DNA from 2 places in the Gilliamella sp. B2828 genome. Region 1 is predicted to be linked to the other one. Evidence: riboswitches for the same ligand, from Rfam matches in the RefSeq annotation. Region 1 holds a riboswitch; the other holds the start of a gene.
What was found. A riboswitch is a leader RNA that binds a small molecule or an ion and turns the genes downstream of it on or off. The one in region 1 is predicted to bind thiamine pyrophosphate.
Positions count from the first base shown of each region.

Region 2: linked by a shared signal. The riboswitch ahead of thiM (hydroxyethylthiazole kinase) and the one ahead of thiB (thiamine ABC transporter substrate binding subunit) in region 1 are both predicted to bind thiamine pyrophosphate.

Region 1 is NZ_JAFNMU010000005.1:2,251-5,677, forward strand. It holds gene J3U19_RS05620 (hypothetical protein) at 1-209, shown strand, start outside; gene J3U19_RS05625 (hypothetical protein) at 803-1,009, shown strand; gene J3U19_RS05630 (hypothetical protein) at 1,398-1,550, opposite strand; TPP riboswitch at 1,855-1,960, shown strand; gene thiB (thiamine ABC transporter substrate binding subunit) at 2,001-3,008, shown strand; gene thiP (thiamine/thiamine pyrophosphate ABC transporter permease) at 3,008-3,427, shown strand, end outside.
Region 2 is NZ_JAFNMU010000001.1:206,357-209,783, forward strand. It holds gene thiD (bifunctional hydroxymethylpyrimidine kinase/phosphomethylpyrimidine kinase) at 1-556, opposite strand, end outside; gene thiE (thiamine phosphate synthase) at 568-1,215, opposite strand; gene thiM (hydroxyethylthiazole kinase) at 1,225-2,013, opposite strand; TPP riboswitch at 2,071-2,173, opposite strand; gene trkA (Trk system potassium transporter TrkA) at 2,209-3,427, opposite strand, start outside.

The DNA of each region.
Region 1 (3,427 bases):
AGATAGGCAATAATTTAGCATGGCATGCTTATCAACTACCGCCTGTTTGGGAATATAATAAGCAAATTCAACATCGATTAGAACAGCAACTTAGCCCAACCGAAAAACAAGCGGCACTAGACTACTTGGAAGAGCTGAAAACCAAAATAGTAACTTGGGATTATAATGAATGGAGAGATGAAATAGATGATTTTCATCCTCAACCTTAGACGAAATCCTGTATTAATTGCAAATAGGGTTTGCTTATGTGATATAAATGGATCATCAAAAGTCATAGAAGTGTTAGACAAATGGTGGATTGAACCGCAAATGATCCAAACCAATTTATGTATGCGAACCTATCTATTTAGCAACAATGCATTCATTGCCGATAAAAAAATTTTTTAAGAGTCACGGATCAAAAAAAATCAATGGTTAATCGATATATGAGTCTTTAGTCCTAGAAAATTAATCTTGGATAAGTAGGAAAATATGTGGAATAGAAAACAACAGCAGTCGTTCTAATATAATACTGTTCCAACCACAGACAATAAGCTACATACTATGTTAAATAAAAAAGAAAGAATTATTGTGCCAAATATTTTATTCCGGGAATGATGGGCAGTAATTTAAAAGTTAAACATAAAGATAGCAGAGATATAAATTCAGAAAAAGTTTGGCGTTTAGAAAATAGCATGTCAGCTGTTGGGTTGTTGAAGGTTAACAACATCAATGAAAAAAACTGCAACAGATCATATTGGTGCTAAAAATCGTCTTGATCTTTCTGAGTTAAAGGAGATACGAACTCTTATCTCGAGTGCGTATGGCTGATTTATCAAAAAAACAACAAGTGACGCAAAGCTTAGAAAATTCCTCAATCCGTTGCTTAGGCACTTATCTAATTAATTTACCAGTTCAATTTGAAGCAAGTCACGGAGGATGTTGTTATTATCAGAGTGATAATAACAACATTGCTACTCAACGACAATATTTGCTCTCTTTTAAACAAATGATAACCCTGCGTGAGTAAGAGTTGAGAGAAACTAAGCCTGATCATTTGATTGATGGAAGTTATTTGAAAGCAATTATATCCTTTATCCCTTAAAAGATCCTGATAGAGCACCAAGGTGTCATTTTTGAACGTATGGAGGATACGAGTACATCCGATATTTCAATCTTTTAGAAGGGTACCGATGGCAGAGGGTATGTATTTATGTTAGGAATTCATATGACAGATCCAACTTTTAAATCCCCCCTATAGGGTATCAGAATGTATTACAAAATTCCTTTTAATGAAACACAGGCACATACTGAAGAGCAATTGATGTTCATTTGGCGTCAAATCAACAGCTGTATTCGAAAGCGCGATAGCACTTTTGAATCTGGTTAGGTGTGTTTTTTGAAGAGAGCTCCATAATTTATTGAAAGATATCGGATAAAACGATATTGTTTGGTTTAATAATGATATGCAACTGATTGCCCATTTCAAATGGTAAGGCTTTCAAAAATGGATCTTTTGCATCATACCAAAAAGTTACTTCTGGTAATTGATGAATGCAAGGCATATTCATCAATTACCATAGGATCCTTTCCAGAAAAAATTTTCAAATGAATAGAAGAATAAATGATAAATATACAATAATAATATAAAAATAGAAAAACGAGACGGTATAGACTCCTAAATATTTTTTATAAATATCGCTATTTTTCATTTAGCATATCCATTTTTTATACTTAGATGAGGATCTTAGGTTGATAATTATTGATATAATTGAAATTTATTTGAAATCAATGGATTTTCTTACTTAAAAATGATTACAAAAAAACAAACGACTTTCTTTATTTACAATCATTCAACTAACTACTAAACTAACATCGTTCTCAACGGGGTGTCCTAAGGACTGAGAGTATTATTTGCTAATGCAACTCGTCGAACCTGAACTGGGTCATGCCAGCGGAGGGATTTGAGTTATTGTTTCTGCTCAAACCTTTTGTCTTTTATTCGCTTTTTTGGAGGCAAAATGTTTTGTAATAAATTTTTACAGTCATTTTTATTTTCTGTGTTTTTCGTGGCAACTTCAGCCAATGCTAATCTTTATGATAAACCTACTTTGACCATTTATAGTTACAACTCTTTCATTTCTAAGTGGGGACCTGGCGAAGTTATTAAACAGGGTTTTGAAGCTCAATGTGATTGCCAACTTAATATTGTTACTCTGGGGGATGGTGTGTCAATTTTAAATCGCCTTCGCCTAGAGGGTAATAAAACGAGCGCCGATGTTATTTTAGGGTTAGACAACAATCTTTTAGGGCAAGCCAAACAGGCTGATATAGTTACTCCCCACCAAATAACTAAACCTAATAATCTTAACACTGATTGGTGGGATGAGGATTTTATTCCGTATGATTTCGGTTATTTTGCTTTTATTTATAATAAAGAAAAAATAAAAAGTCCTCCTCACTCATTGCATGAATTAGTTGAAAATAAAGCGAATTGGAAGATTATTTATCAAGATCCAAGAACCAGTACGCCTGGATTAGGTTTACTTTTTTGGGTGAAAAGCATTTACGGTAATGATGCGGTATTTGCCTGGCAAAAGATTGCTAAAAATACCGTAACGGTTACCAAAGGTTGGAGTGAGGCATACGGTATGTTTTTAAAAGGTGAAGCTGATTTTGTGCTTAGTTACAGTACTTCTCCTGTTGCACATATCATTAACGATCAAGATTTTCGTTATAATTCTGCTGTTTTTGATGAGGGGCATTATCGTCAAGTTGAAATAGCGGGCATGACTAAATACAGTCAGCAACCGCAATTAGCACGTCGCTTTTTACAATATTTATTAACGCCTGAGGTGCAACAGCAATTTGCTGAAAAAAATGTTATGTATCCTATTATAAGCACTTCTTTACCACCTGCATTTGACCAGATTAATAAAATCAATAAAGCTCTTGAATTTGATGCACAGAAAGTGGCTGATAATCAAAAAGCTTGGGTACGTGAATGGCAATCAGCCATTAGTCAGTAATGAAAAGTAAACGATTAATCTGTTTATATAGTGCAATGTTGAATTTTAGAACGTTACTGCCAGGTATTAGCGCTGCCAGCTTAATAATATTGGTTTTAGGTACAGCTCTATTTGCACTTTGCTATACAGCTATGAAATACGATAATCTAACAGTCTATTTTGATAACTATTTGTTGCATATTATTTGGATTACTTTCATACAAGCTATATTATCGACATCATTGTCGATATTTGCGGCCGTTGTTATGGCTAAATCGTTAACAATGATTAATTTTTGGGGAAAAAGCTTTTTAATACGGATTATGCCCGTTGCCTTTATTCTACCAACATTAGTTGTAGTAACAGGTCTATTATCCGTTTATGGTCAACATGGTTTATTCGCTTCTTGCTTTGCTTATTTAGGATTATCTTTTTCAACT
Region 2 (3,427 bases), on a different contig from region 1:
CGGGGCTTTCTTGACTTTGCAAATGCCCACCTTTTATTAATACCGCTTTACAGCCGAATTTTAATAAGTCATGCCCCTGTTGTTGCATTTCATCTTCGCTTTTTGCCTCATCACATTCCAGTAAGGCAGCAGCTTCAGGTAAGTTAGGTGTTATTACCGTGGCTAAAGGTAATAGTAATTCACGAATTGCTTTAACTGCATCAGATTTTAAAAGTGAATGTCCACCTTTAGCAATCATTACGGTATCTAGCACTATATTGGCAATAGGATTATCATTTAATAGATGATAAACCGTAGTCACAATCTCTTTATTCATTAACATACCTATTTTTACGGAATCAATTTTGATATCACGATAAAGGGTGTTAAATTGTGCGGCTACAAATTCGGGATCGATTGCCATCACACCATTTACTCCTTGGGTACTTTGGGCCGTGAGCGCTGTTATTACCGACATTCCATATGCTCCGATCGCAGAAAAGGCTTTTAAATCGGCTTGAATTCCGGCACCACCACTTGGATCAGAACCGGCCATTGTTAAGGCCACTGTTGTCATAATTTTTCTTCCTATCTTAATTTAATTGGTTGTATTTTTTCGAGTAGCAATAACGTAGATTGTTGTACATTTTTTTGACCACAAATAGCTGACACCACCGCGATACCTTCAATGCCGGTTTGTAGTATTTGTGTGGCATTGTTGGTATTAATACCGCCTATAGCGACAGCAGGGCATTGTTTTAGATTAACTAATTGGGATAATTGTGGCATGCCTATTGCTGGTTCTGCATCTTGTTTAGTGGTGGTAGGATAAATAGGACCAATCCCAATATAATCGACAAGTTGCCATGGAACCGCATTCAGTTGTTGACGATTGGCGACCGAAAATCCTAACCACTTATCATCACCGATTAATTTACGGGCAACATCGACAGGTAAATCGCTTTGCCCAATATGGACACCATCGGCATCAACGGCTAGGGCAATATCGACATGATCATTAATCAATAAGGGGACGGTAGTGTCATTTAGTAGCTCTTTTAATGCCAGTGCGGTGTGATACCAATCTTTGCCAGAAAAGTCATGTTCTGATCTTAATTGTACTGCCGTTACCCCATTGGCAACAGCTATTTTGGTGGTTTCTATCATGCCTTTAATGCCACCGCATAACATTGGATCTAATACTAAATAGAGACTTAAATCGAGTTGTTTTTTCATGTGATTTCTTTATACATATAATGAGTTAAATAGTGAAAGCTTATCCAATAATGACACAGAGTAAGTGCCTAATCCTTGATGTTTATTGGCAAGCTCGCCAGCTTTTTTCATCATAAAGCAAGCTGAAGCCGCTGCAAGTAAGGGATTAGTTGATCCGGCAATAAACGCTGCAACCATGGCAGAGAGCGAGCAGCCGGTGCCTGTAATTTTAGTTAGTGTAATATCGCCACCTTTGATGCTATAAGTTTCCGTGCCATTGGTGATATAGTCGATACCGCCCGTAATAGCAATAATGGTTTGATGTTTTAGTGCTTGCTTTTTAGCTGCATTTAAAGCAGATTCGGTGGAGTCTTGACCATCAGGACCTTTAGCAGATGTGGTCTCACCATTTAATGCCAATATTTCTGATGCATTGCCACGCACTACTGTTGGCTTAAAAGCTAATAATTGTTGGACGATTTCACTGCGATAGGCGAGCGCAGGCCCAATAGCAACCGGATCAAGTACCCATGGTGTTTGATTTTGTTGAGCGCTAGCAGCGGCTAATAACATACTTTGCGCACTGCTGCTATGAATGGTACCAACATTGATTAATAAACCACTGGCAATTTGTGCAAAAGTAGCAACTTCTTGTTCCGCAATGACCATCGCTGGCGATGCACCAATCGCTAATAAGACATTGGCGGTAAAGTTCTGTACGACATCATTAGTAATACAATGTATTAATGGAGATCGTTGTTTTACATGATCAATAAAAGGCCTAACTTGAGCTAGTTGTAGAGTATTGATGGCAGACATATTCTTTCCTTACTACGATGTTTAAAATTAATTAAGGGAAGAGTGGCCAATCTAGAATTTTCAAGGCTGAGACTTCCCTACGCTGGTATAATCCAGATCAGGTTCAACGGGTAAAATCTCAGTTTTTTGTACTTTACAAAAAACACCCCGAGTCAAAGAGTATTTATTATGGACTGACTAAAAATTTAACACAAGCTATTGTAATAATTTTTCTATATCAGTTATATCACGACGGTCGGGTAAGAAGATGATAAGATGATCGTTACTTTCAATGGTTAGATCGGTATTAACGATAATCACATCTTCCCCACGCACTACTGCACCGATAGTGGCACCTGAAGGTAACTTTAACCCATTGATATTTTTACCAACCAGTTTGGAACTGTCTTTATCCCCCTGAGCTACCACCTCTACTATTTCTGATTCACCTTGCCTTAACGAGACAACTTTGACTACACCTGTTTGCCTTACATGACTTAATAACTCTGAAATAGTGGCGTGTTGTGGTGAAATAGCAATATCAATAACACTATCATTAATCAGTTCAAGGTAGGCTTGCTTTTGAATTAAAACAATAACTTTTTTTGCGCCCATTCTTTTAGCCAGCATTGATGACATAATGTTAGATTCATCGTCACTTGTTACGGCAATAAATAGATCAGTCAGTTCAACTTGTTCTTGTGATAGTAGCTCTTGATCTGACGATTCACCATGTAAAACAGTGGTATTGACCAATTGTTCGGCAATTAATTCGGCACGCTCAGCATTACGTTCGATTAATTTGACTTGATAATCATTTTCTAAACGTTTGGCTAGGGCAACCGCTATGCCGCCACCGCCACTAATAATGATACGCTTATAAGGTTTTTCAAGTCTCTGTAATTCACTTGTTACTGCTTTGATGTTGCTAGGTGGAGTAATGAAATAGACCATATCACCAGCCTCAATAAGTGTGGAAGCTAATGGGCGAATAAAGCGGTTTTTTCGATATATTGCAACAACCCTAGCTTCAACATGGGGTAAATGTTCTTTCAGTTCAGACAGTTCACTTCCGACTAATGCTCCACCATAATAGGCAGTGACTGCAACCAAACATACACGATTATCGTAGAAAGAAGCAAACTGTAAAGATCCTGGATATTGTACTAACTGACTGACATGATTGGTAATAAGATTCTCTGGAGCAATAATATGGTCGATATTAATGCAATCTTTATTAAAGAACGAATATTTTTCGTCATTATATTCTGGTGCGCGAATGCGTGCGACTTTTTGCGGAATATTAAACATGACATGACCTATTTGGCAAGCCATCATATTGACTTCATCCGAATTAGTGACGGCAACCAGCATATCAGCCGATTCAGCACCAGCGCTTTCTAATACTTGTGGGTAAGATGATTTGCCACAAATG